Regions from separate parts of the Comamonas sp. E6 genome, predicted to be linked through region 3. Evidence: predicted binding sites of a transcription regulator. Region 3 holds the regulator's gene; each other region holds the start of a gene.
What was found. Region 3 encodes sigma-54, which starts transcription at its own class of promoters, with help from an activator protein. Its sites were predicted from a motif close to TGGCANGNAANCTGCTTT; they were not measured.

Region 1 (4,002 bases), on a different contig from region 3:
TCAGCCTTTACAAGTTCTGCGCCAGCAGCTATCTCTTTTGAGGTTTCGAGCAGCGCATCATTGGCCGCCTGGGCTGCCAGTTGCGGATCGTGCGGTGGATCGAGTTCGAGCGGCGCGTGAAGTACGGCACTGACCATGATGGTTCTCCTGTCGGATGGCGGCCTCAGGCCTTGATCTTGAAGCTGTCGGCGTACTGGGCAGGGTTCTTGCCGTCCCAGACCACGCCGTCGATCAGCTTGCTGGTGCGCAGCACATCCTTGGGCACGCTGACCTTGAGCTGGCTTGCCGCCTGCTGGTAGAGGTCGATGCGGTTGATCTGCTTGGCCACGGCCAGATAGTCTGGATGGGCCTTGAGCAGACCCCAGCGCTTGTGCTGGGTGAGAAACCACATGCCGTCCGACAGATACGGGAAGTTCACGGCCCCGTCGTTGAAGAACTTCATGTGGTTGGGGTCGTCCCAGGTCTTGCCCAGGCCGTTCTGGTAGCGGCCCAGAATGCGCTGGTTGATGGCGTCCACGCTGGTGTTGATGTATGACTTCTGGGCCACGATCTCGGCCATCTTCGTCTTGTTCTGCAAGCTGGCGTCGATCCAGCGGCTGGCCTCCAGAATCGCCATCATCACGGCGCGGCAGGTGTTGGGATTCTTCTGCGCGAACTCGCCCGTGATGCCCAGCACCTTCTCGGGATGATCCTTCCAGATGTCCTGCGTGGTGTTGGCCGTAATACCGATGCCGTCCATGATGGCGCGATGGTTCCAGGGTTCACCCACGCAGAAGCCATCCATATTGCCCACACGCATATTGGCCACCATCTGGGGCGGCGGCACGGTGATCAGCTTTGCCTCGGACAAAGGGTTGATGCCTGCTGCCGCCAGCCAGTAATGCATCCACATGGCGTGCGTGCCGGTGGGGAAAGTGCCGGCAAACGTGTATTCGCGCTTTTCCCTGGCCATAACCTTGGCCAGGCTGGCTCCGTCGACCGCGCCCTTGTCGGCAAGGGCCTTGGACAGCGTGATCGCCTGGCCATTGTTGTTCAGGCTCATGAGCACGGCCATGTCCTTCTTTGGGCCGCCCACCCCCAGATGCAGGCCGTAGACCAGGCCGTAGAGCACATGGGCGAAGTCCAGCTCGCCGTTGACCAGCTTGTCGCGCACGCCGGCCCAGCTCGCCTCCTTGCTGGGGACGATCTTCACGCCGTATTTCTGATCGAAGCCCAGCACCGAGGCCATGACCACGCTGGCGCAATCGGTCAGCGGGATGAAGCCTATCTTGACCTCTTTCTTCTCCGGTGCGTCGGAGCCTGCGGCCCAGGCGCCATGGTGTCCGAGCGTGCCATAGAGGGCGGCAACACCGGCCACGCGCAAAAACTCACGCCGGCCACCGGCAGATACGGGCTCCGGTACGGGAACAGTAGTCGAAGAAAGGCGCTGGCTCATGAGAAAACTCCATCAAGAATCGTGGTGAAGGCGATCCGGAAAACAAAAAGGCGCCCTTCCCTCCTCGGGTGTGAGGAGAAAAGGACGCCGTTGTCCCAGGTCACTCGTAATAACGCTTTAAGCGCGACCGCCTTTGGTCTGCTTGACATCAACAGTCATGCACAAACCATGCCAGACCTTGATCAGAGGTGGAGCAGGCTTTGCTTCCCCGGTTTTGGCCCATATTTGGTGCAGTGCAACAAACACCGCGCTGCCAAGGCTATGAATTGGTGCTGCCGGGCAGCAAGTCCACCGTGGCCAGAATCGCCTCGGCCACATCCAGCATGCGCCGGTTCTGGTTCATGGCCGTCTGGCGGATCAGTTTGTAGGCATCGCCTTCGCTGAGCTGGCGGTAGTTCATGAGCACGCCCTTGGCCCGCTCTATGGTCTTGCGCTCCTTGAGCGTGGCACGAGCCTTGTCGATTTCGGTCTGCATGTCCTGCAGGCGCATGGATTGCTCCTGCATCAGCAAGACGATGCTTTTCTCGAGCTGCAACCCGTACGCACCCTCCGCAGGCAAGGAGGCGGCTGACTGCGTGGCCCCCAGAAAGGCCGCAGCCGCTTCGGCACGAGTCCCAGGCTGCGGCTGCATCTCCAGCAGCGCCAGTTGCTGGCAGAGCGCTGTACGGGCCTGCTCAAGCTTGCACAGGCATTGCTCCTGCAGCTCATGGGCCAGAAATGCCTCAATCTGGTGCATGGCATCGAGCCGGCTGGAACAGGCCTCGAACCACGGCGAGCTCAGGCTACGGTCCAGCAGCACGCCGTCCCCCGCCGTGCAGCCCATTCGACGCAGCCTCTCGATCACCGTCATATCGGGGCAGGCCCCGCATTGCTGCTGCCAGCGCTCCATCCCCGAGGGACTGGCGAAGTCTGCAAACACCTGAAAGCAGCGCTCCTGAGACTCGATCAGATGCAGCCAATGGCGCTGACGCTCCGACTTGCCGCCCCCTACGGTAAACGCCGCAACCCCCGTGGCGCGCTCCTGACCCGCCAGCTCCTTGCCCTGCATGAAATGAAACAGCGCCACCAGCAATTTCGCAATATCGGGATCGCAAGCGCTGTCCGCCGCCTCGAACACCACGGTCAGGCAGGCCGCAATCATGCGGATCAGCGCCTGCGTGCAATCCTCGGCACTCAGCTGCAGCGCATCGCGCCGGCGGCGCAGCAGCGGCAGGGCTTCAAAGCCTTGCAGCGCATTGGCGATCGCGTTGAACAGGCGAGCGCCATGCGCACCCGGCGCCCGCGCACCCAGCTCTTCAAGCGCCAGGCAGACTCGCTCCATGACCCGGTCCACATGCCGGCCATGATCGAGCAGGCTCTGCTGCGCCTGTGCTCCACCGCTGACCAGAAAGATATTCGAGAGACCGCGCTCTTTCTGCAGCGCATGAACGAGCTCGGACACGCTCGCCACCAGGCTGCTGGCGCGGCTGATCTGCTCCAGCTCGGCAATCTCGCTTTGCCTTGCAGCCACCAGATAGTGCAGAGGCGTTTTCATGGGGTAGTGCTTGTCGTCATGTTGATGCCATGAACGACGAGCACGATTCATGCCATCTCAGGCAAGGCGACGCTGCCGCCTCTGCCAGAGCCAGTCCATCATGGTGCCCACACCGATGCCCACGACGTAGGCCAGCAAATCCAGGGGATCGAAGCCATTGCCCAGAACCAGATAGGCCAGCTTGTTGGCGCGCAGGGCCTGCATCCAGGGGGCCTGATAGAGCTGCAGGAACTCGATGGCAAAGGCGATGACCAGGGAACAGGCCATGAGCTTGCCGCGCGTGATGGCCGGCCGCAGCCAGGCCACGCACAACAGCACCACCCAGGCCCAGAGCGCATCGCCCGGATAATTGCCCAGCACGGCGGGAAAGGGCACATAGCCCCGGCGTGAGGCCAGCCCGATGGCAATGACCGCCGCAATGAGCAGGGTCAAGCCCGCCCGTGAGCGACGCAAGGGCCCGGCAGCGGCCGGATGTATCAACAAGCTGTCGTCCCCTTCAGTCGATATGCGCGCCGGAGTCCTTGACCACCTGCTTCCAGTACGCCAGCTCGGCCGGCAGCATGGCCTTGAAGCTTTGCGGCGTGGACTCCACGCGCTCTGCGCCCAGAGTCTTGAGGCGCTCGACCATCTCGGGCCTGGCCAGCACGGTCTTGACGGCCTGATAAAGCTTGTCCACCACCGGCTGCGGCGTACCGGCCGGTGCAAACAAGCCGTACCAGCTGGTCACGGCCAGGCCCTTGCCCAGCACGGGGATCTCGGGCGCCAGTGATGTGGGCCTGTCGGAGGCCACACCCAGCACGCGCAGCTTGCCGCTGCTGACAAAAGGCATCACGCCGGGAAAGCTGCCAAAGGTCACCGGTAGCTGGCCGGCCACCACATCGGTGGCGGCGGCCGATGCCCCCTTGTAAGGCACATGCAGCAGGCTCAGGTTCTTCTGCTTTTTCAGCATCTCGCCCAGCAGATGGTTGAGCGTGCCGTTGCCGGCAGAAGCGTATTCAACCTTGCCCGGATGCGCCTTGGCATAGGCCACCAG
Region 2 (4,002 bases), on a different contig from region 3:
CGCCATCATCATCGGCGCCGGTGCCGCCGGCCTGTTCTGCGCGGCCCAGGCCGGCCAGCAGGGCCTGAAAGTGCTGCTGATCGATCATGCGCCCAAGGTGGCCGAGAAGATCCGCATCTCGGGCGGCGGGCGCTGCAACTTCACCAACCGAGATCTGGACGTGCGTGCGCCGCACAAGCATTTTGTGGGGCAGAACCCTCAGTTCTGCCGCTCGGCCCTCTCGCGCTTCACGCCTGCCGACTTCATCACGTTGATGGACAGACACGGCATTGCCCACCACGAAAAGCACAAGGGCCAGTTGTTTGCCGACCATTCGGCCGAGGACATCATCGCCATGCTGCTGGCCGAGTGCAGCGCGGGCGGCGTGCAGCGCTGGCAGCCTTGCCAGGTCAAGAAAGTAGTGCTTTCGCCGTCAAACCAAGACACAGAAAGCGATTTCAGCTATCAGATTGAAACCGATCGTGGCCTGGTACAGGCCGCCAATCTGGTCATTGCCACCGGCGGCCTGAGCATTCCCAAGATAGGCGCCACCGACTTCGGCTACCGCCTGGCCCAGCAGTTCGATCTGCCGCTGATCGAGCGCACGCCCGGCCTAGTGCCCATGACCTTCGACGGCGAAGGCTGGCAACCCTACGCGGGCCTGGCCGGTCTGGCCCTGCCTGTGGAAATCAGCACCGGCAGCAAAAAGGAGCGCATGAGCTTCCACGAGGATTTGCTGTTCACCCACCGCGGCCTCTCGGGTCCCGCCGTGTTGCAGATCTCCAGCTACTGGAAGCCCGGCACCCCGCTGCAGATCAATCTGCTGCCTGGCGTGGATCTGGCCGAGGTGCTGGCCCAAGCCAAGCTCCACTCGCGCAAGCTGGTGGCCAACGAGCTGGCCGCCCACCTGCCCGCGCGCCTGGCCGATGCCTGGGTCGGCCGCATGCCCGAGCTGCAGCGCCCCATCAACGAGGCCGGCGACAAGGCCCTGGCCAGACTGGCCGAGCAGCTGTCGCGCTGGGAGATCACCCCCACGGGCACCGAGGGGTATAAAAAAGCCGAGGTCACGCTGGGCGGCGTGGACACCAAGGTGCTGTCCCAGCAAACCATGGAATGCAAGACCCGGCCGGGCCTGTACTTTATCGGCGAGGTGGTAGACATCACCGGCTGGCTGGGCGGCTACAACTTCCAGTGGGCCTGGGCCAGTGCCGCCGCCTGCGCCCAGGCCATGGCGGAAAAGCAGTCAGTCATGGTTTGAGCGACTGGAACCGAAGCGCCTGCCGCCATGAAAAAAGGATGGTTGAGCCATCCTTTTTTGCTGCCAGCGCCTTCGGCGCACCACCCGATCAGGCAGAAAACTCCTTGCCTTCATAGTGTTCGGGAACCTTGAGCTGCCCCGAGGCGATGGCAGCCGACGCCTTGGCCACGCGCTCGCGCACAGCGGCGGCCACGCCCTGGCCCATTGTCAGGCGTACGGCCGCCGGATCGCTCAGGCCAATCTTGCGAATACCCGGGCCGGGCGCACCGCGCTCCTGCATGTCCTTGACGGCCAAGAACGCGCCAATGCCCACATCGGCCCAGGCGGAAGCGACGAACACCTGCGGGTCCACCGTGGTCCAGTCGATCACATTGCCAATCTGGCGCGTGCCCGCTTCGCGGCAGGCCTGAGTCACGCCATCGCGGCCGGAGTTGAGCATGGTGAAGATCACATCGGCACCGGCAGCCATCTGGGCCTTGGCAATGCGGTGCGACAAAGCGTTGTCGTCCTGATCGCCCGAGAAGTTCGTCAGCAGCTTGACCCTGGGGTCGGTATCGCGCACACCGGCCGCATAGGCAGCACGCCCCTTGAGCCCCGGGGGCACGCGAATGCCCGACATATGGCCGACCACACCGGTTTTGGTGGTCAGCGCCGCCAGCACGCCCGCCAGATAGGCCGACTCTTCCTGCAGCACGTCATAGCTGCAGAGATTGCCTCCCTGTACCGCGCCCTGGGTCACGACGAACTGGGTTCTGGGAAAGCGCGCTGCGACTTCGGCTGCGGCCTGATTGTTCTGCCCGCCATGGGCAATCACCAGTTGCGCACCCTGCTCCGCAAGCTGTGCAAGAGCCGGCACCAGCAACTCCTTTCTGGGCGCCATGCCGTCGAGAAAGCGGGTCTGCACGCCCAGCTCCTGGCGTGCTTTTTCCAGGCCGCGCCAGCCGGCCTCCATAAAGCCCTTGTCGCTGCGCGAGCCCGCAAACAGACCGCCCACCACCAGGGAACCGCCGGATGCGGCAGGCCCGGAAACTCCGGCCCTGCCGGCACAGGCCGTCAATGCCAGCAAGCCCGGCACGGCTACGGCCGAAGCCATCCATTGGCGACGCGAAATAAATGAGAAATGAGAAGCGCTGGACAAGATGGAAGCTCCTTGAACACAGAAAAACAGCGACGCGCACAGGCACGAAACCCACTTATTCCTTGACCTCGGTCACGAAATAAAGTCCTCAAACTGTATGCAATTTCCGTGCACACGATACTCCCAAGAAACCCCAGCGCCGGGCTCGGCTGTCCTGGCTCCTGGGCAGCACCGTGCTCTTGCATTGCGCATCCGGCCTCGCTCCGCAATACACGCGACTTGAACGCGCCGATAGTCCAAAAGGCACAATGGCGGTGCCTGAATCTGGTCTGCGACAACGCCCTGCCTGCTGCCGCAAAACCATGTACGCGCGACCGATGCCGAATTGCTTCACACCCCATTCAAGACGCAGCCCAAGTCTTGGTCTATAATGCTCGACTTTGCTGGCATTACCCCGTCGGCCATACTAGTTAAAAAGTGGCGGGGAAACCGCTGTTCACGGCTCTCAGGCCCGATCTTCCCGAGAACCCTCTGTCAGCACAGATATATCTGGAAATTAAATGACTACCATCCGCGTCAAAGAAAACGAGCCCTATGAAGTTGCCCTGCGCCGCTTCAAGCGCACCATCGAAAAGCTGGGTCTGCTGACCGATCTGCGTGCTCGCGAGTTCTACGAAAAGCCCACAGCCGAGCGCAAGCGCAAGAAGGCTGCTGCCGTGAAGCGTCACTACAAGCGCGTTCGCAGCATGCAACTGCCTAAGAAGCTGTACTAATCGTTGATTAGGACCAGTCGGCCTTAAAACAGCCGCAAACCCGCGCTCGGGACGCCAGGCGCGGGTTTTTTGTTTTCTGGCCACTGCCAAGCCTGCCCGGCTGCGCAGTGACCTCCCAGCGCATGGACAGTCAGCGTCCGTTCGCCCACCCCAAGGAGAAAGCCATGAGCCTGAAAGCCCAGATTACCGAAGACATGAAGACCGCCATGCGTGCCAAGGACAGCGCGCGCCTGGGCACCATCCGCCTGCTGCAGGCCGCGATGAAGCAAAAGGAAGTGGACGAGCGCATCGAGCTCGACGACGCAGCCGTCATCGCCATCGTCGACAAGCTGATCAAGCAGCGCAAGGACTCCATCGCCGCCTTCGAAGCCGCCAACCGCGCCGATCTGGCCGATGTGGAAAAGGCCGAAATGGAAGTGCTCAAGGTCTATCTGCCCGAACGCATGGGAGAAGCCGAGATCACCGCAGCCGTGCAGGCCATCGTGGCCGAACTGGGTGCCTCCGGCCCCGGCGACATGGGCAAGGTGATGGGCGCCGTCAAGGCCCAGCTGGCCGGCAAGGCCGATATGGGCCTGGTGTCCGCTGCCGTGAAGGCCGCGCTGACCAAGTGAGAGCGCCCTGTGCGCTGCTTCATCAAGGCGCCTTACGGCGCCTTTTTTGTGACTGAACCATTAGTATTGATAGCTTTATCAGCTCTTTCATCAATGTTTTCAGACTGTTTTATATCTAAGAACTCTTAATGGCGCGCAGCAAGCTATGAAATTGTAAAAAACATTCACTGGATTCCGTCCGGGCAAGCCCGGATGGAAATCAAGCGCCTATGCCTTGCCAGGCTTCAGGCCCGGACGCACCAGCAACATGGCGACCACTCCGACGCCGGTGGCCACCGCTGCAGCAGTAAACATCGCCGAGTA
Region 3 (4,002 bases):
GGAACCGTTGGAAGAAGGGGAACGCTGGCACGACCACCACATTGTTTACAAGGTGGCGGGTGGATCAGACAAACTCTCCAATCGGGTGCTACTGCACCCCGTCTGTCACAGGCGGTTGCATGCACTGGGTTTACAGGTAGCGAAACCGGCCTCTCAAGGGCTTAGCGTTCAATCAGGAAAAAACAATCCATCCTAGAATGGAGAGTATTGAAGATTGAACTTGTTGTGCTTGAGCCGGATGCGGTGAAAGTCGCAAGTCCGGTTCTTAGGGGGGGATGGTTCAGCAATGAACTGTCCCTACCCTCCAACGTGCCTTCCATGAAAAAAACACTCCTACCTCTTGCGCTGGCCTGCGCCCTGGCAGCAGCGACCGGCATTGTCCATGCCGAAAAAGCCGACAGCGCCAAGCCCATGAATATCGAGGCGGATGCGTTGCGTCATGACGAGCTGCAGCAGACCAGTGTCTTTACTGGCAATGTGGTGATGACCAAGGGCTCCATCGTGCTGCGCGGTGCTCAGCTCGATGTGCGGCAGGACGCCGAGGGCTATCAGTACGGTGTGATCAAGGCCGAGGCCGGCAAGCGAGCGTTCTTCCGCCAGAAGCGCGATACCGTGGCCGGTCAGCCCGAGGAGTTCATCGAGGGCGAAGGCGAAGTCATCGAGTACGACGGCAAGGCCGATATCGTCAAGTTCATCCGTCGTGGCGAGATGCGCCGCTACCGTGGCGGTCAGCTCAGCGATCAGGTCACGGGCTCCATCATCGTCTACAACAACATCACCGACGTCTATACCGTCGATGGCCAGAAGACCAGCGGCGGCCTGCCTAGCTCCTCCGTGGGACAGGGCGGCCGTGTGCGCGCCATCATGGCGCCCAAGGACGGCACGCCGGGGGCACAGCCCAAGCCTGCAACACCTGCCACGCAGCTGCGCCAGAGCATGACGCTGGGCGGCGAGAAAGCCGACGAGAAGAAATGAGCGAGCCGACTTTCTCCAGCAGCCGCAGCGGCGAGTCCGACAGCCGCCTGGAGGCCAAACATCTGGCCAAGTCCTACGGCAGCCGCAAGGTGGTCAAGGATGTGTCCCTGTCCGTGCAAAAAGGCGAGGTCGTCGGTCTGCTCGGCCCTAATGGAGCGGGCAAGACCACATCGTTCTACATGATCGTGGGCCTGGTGCGCAGCGACGGCGGCGAGATCTTCATCGACGGCCAGCCGGTGGGCGGCATGCCGATTCACCAGCGTTCGCGCCTGGGCCTGTCCTATCTGCCCCAGGAAGCCTCCATCTTTCGCAAGCTCAGCGTGGAAGACAATGTGCGCGCCGTGCTGGAGCTGCAAAAGGACGAGCAGGGCAAGGCGCTGACGCGCGACGAGATCGAAAAGCGCCTCACGGGCCTGCTGCAGGAGCTGCGCGTCGAGCATCTGCGCCAGTCGCCGGCGCTGGCGCTGTCAGGCGGTGAGCGCCGTCGCGTGGAAATTGCCCGCGCCCTGGCCACGCAACCGCGCTTTATTTTGCTTGACGAGCCTTTTGCCGGCATCGACCCGATCGCGGTGATCGAGATCCAGCGCATCATCGGCTTCCTCAAGGAGCGCGGCATCGGCGTGCTGATCACCGACCATAATGTGCGCGAGACGCTGGGCATCTGCGACCACGCCTTCATCATCAGCGACGGTCATGTGCTGGCCGAAGGCACGCCCGAGGAGATCGTGGAGAACGCCGATGTGCGCCGCGTCTATCTGGGCGAACATTTCAGGATGTGATGACCGCCACGCTCCCTCACTTTGTGCGGTCGCTGCCCCCAGAAGGGGCCCTGACCGGCTGCGCCGGGGTTTGCCTTGAGGTGGCCCGGCGGCAAACCCGTAGCACTGCGCGCGTTTGCAATGATTGTCTGGGGGCCGCGCCTCGATGAAGCCAGGTCTCTCGCTACGCGTTTCGCAGCATTTATCGCTTACGCCGCAGCTGCAGCAATCCATTCAGCTGCTGCAGCTTTCCACCCTGGAGCTGGCGCAGGAAGTCGAGCAGATGCTGGTCGACAACCCTTTTCTGGAACGTGCGGGCGATGAGGCCGAAACTGCGGGAGATGCTCCTGTAGATGTAGCTAATAGCGCCGGTGAATACAGTACTTCAGATAGTATTCATGCTGAAAGAGATGCATCGCAAGCGCAACAAGCTACTGAAACGGTAGCGGAGACATCAAACCCCGAAACCCCTGAAACGCTGAACTGGGAGGCCGAGGGCCTGGACGGTCAGGACGGGGAATGGGGTGGCGAATCCAGTAGCGAGTGGGATACGCCCTCGGCCAGCAGCTCCACGCGCAACCGCGATGGCGATGACGAAACCGATGCCATCGATCTGGCGCGCGAGCACCAGAGCCTGACCGACTTTCTCCATCGTCAGGCGCTGAGCCTGCATCTGGGCGCGGCGGACATGGCGGCGCTGCGCTTTCTCATCGAGTCGCTCAGCGACGACGGCTATCTCGAGGATTCCCTGCAGGAGCTGGCGCAAAGCCTGGCCGGCGACGACCTGGAAGAGCGCGAGGAGCTGGAGCAGCACTTTGTCATTGCGCTGAAGCTGCTGCAAAGCCTGGAGCCCGTGGGCGTGGGAGCGCGTGATCTGGCCGAGTGCCTGCAGCTGCAGCTGCGCGACCTGATCCGCACCGCCGAGGATGAGGGCACGACCGAGGCGCATATGAACCGGCTGCTGCTGGCGCAGGCCATCTGCGCTCAGCCCATGGACCTGCTGGCGCGGCGCGATCTGCGCAAGCTCACCAGTCTGTGCGGTGCGCGCGAGGAGCAACTGCGCGAGGCCATGGCCCTGATCGCCAGACTGGAGCCGCGTCCGGGGCGCCGCTTTGTCGACGTGGAACGCCATATCGTGGTGCCCGATGTCATCGTGCGCCCGGTGCGGGCCGGCTCGGGCCGGGTGGACTTCTCCGTGCAGCTCAACCCCGAGGTCATGCCGCGTCTGCGCGTGCATGACATCTATGCCAGCGTACTGCGCCGCCACAAGAACAGCGACGGCCATGCGGCGCTGCAGCAGCAACTGCAGGAGGCGCGCTGGTTCATCAAGAACATCCAGCAGCGCTTCGACACCATCTTGCGGGTCTCCGAAGCCATCGTGGAGCGGCAGAAGAACTTCTTTGTGCATGGCGAGCTGGCCATGCGACCGCTGGTGCTGCGCGATATCGCCGACACGCTGGGCCTGCACGAGTCCACCATCAGCCGTGTGACCACCGCCAAGTACATGGCCACGCCCCAGGGCACCTTCGAGCTCAAGTACTTCTTCGGTTCGGGCCTGGGCACGGAAACCGGCGGCAGCGCCTCCAGCACGGCCGTGCGTGCGCTGATCAAGCAGTTTGTCGATGCCGAAGATGCCAAGAAGCCGCTGTCGGACGCCAAGCTGGCCGATATGCTCAAAGAGCAGGGCATCGAGTGCGCGCGCCGCACCGTCGCCAAATACCGCGAGCAGCTCAAGATACCGACGACCACGCTGCGCAAGGCGCTGTAGGGCACCGCAGAAACAAGAAAGCCGCTGATGCATCGCACAGCGGCTTTCTTGCTCTGTCTTTAGGGCGGGAGCCTTGATAAGGCATTCCTCAAGCAAGGGGCAGCGAGCAAGAGCTGCCCTTGCGGCGATGCTGCCGTCCCCCTTGGGGGCGCCCGGCCAGGGGAAGGCGCGTAGCGCCTCAGGGGGTTATCAAGAAACCAACCACCAGATAAACCAGACCAGCACGCCAATCATCAGGCCGAACTTGAGGATCTTGTAGAAGGTCGGATTCCAGTCGCGGAAGGCGCGGCGGTACTTGCCCGCATAGAACGAGATCTTGAACAGCTTGCTGATCATGCCGCGCGGATCGCCCTCGTTGTTGGGCGAGCTGGCGGCGGCCACCACGTTCTTGCCCAGCCAGTGATTGAGCCACTGGGCAAAGCCATTGGTCATGGGGCGCTCCACATCGCAGAACAGCACGATGCGGTTGCCTTCGCTGCGGTTCTCGGCCCAGTGCATAAA

Region 1: the regulator sigma-54 is predicted to act here: its motif matches at 1,592-1,609, upstream of CSE6_RS01660 (CmpA/NrtA family ABC transporter substrate-binding protein).
Region 2: the regulator sigma-54 is predicted to act here: its motif matches at 2,472-2,489, upstream of CSE6_RS17625 (BMP family protein).

The regions. Positions count from the first base shown of each region.
Region 1 is NZ_BBXH01000005.1:133,710-137,711, reverse strand. Features, by position in the region: gene ntrB (nitrate ABC transporter permease) at 1-137, opposite strand, end outside; gene CSE6_RS01660 (CmpA/NrtA family ABC transporter substrate-binding protein) at 164-1,435, opposite strand; gene CSE6_RS01655 (nitrate- and nitrite sensing domain-containing protein) at 1,695-3,020, opposite strand; gene CSE6_RS01650 (DUF2809 domain-containing protein) at 3,027-3,401, opposite strand; gene CSE6_RS01645 (tripartite tricarboxylate transporter substrate binding protein) at 3,466-4,002, opposite strand, start outside.
Region 2 is NZ_BBXH01000019.1:123,877-127,878, reverse strand. Features, by position in the region: gene CSE6_RS17630 (NAD(P)/FAD-dependent oxidoreductase) at 1-1,237, shown strand, start outside; gene CSE6_RS17625 (BMP family protein) at 1,326-2,375, opposite strand; gene rpsU (30S ribosomal protein S21) at 2,876-3,088, shown strand; gene CSE6_RS17615 (GatB/YqeY domain-containing protein) at 3,253-3,699, shown strand; gene CSE6_RS17610 (MFS transporter) at 3,907-4,002, opposite strand, start outside.
Region 3 is NZ_BBXH01000012.1:177,785-181,786, reverse strand. Features, by position in the region: gene ltrA (group II intron reverse transcriptase/maturase) at 1-196, shown strand, start outside; gene lptA (lipopolysaccharide transport periplasmic protein LptA) at 319-975, shown strand; gene lptB (LPS export ABC transporter ATP-binding protein) at 972-1,754, shown strand; gene CSE6_RS11880 (RNA polymerase factor sigma-54) at 1,900-3,501, shown strand; gene CSE6_RS11875 (aspartyl/asparaginyl beta-hydroxylase domain-containing protein) at 3,691-4,002, opposite strand, start outside.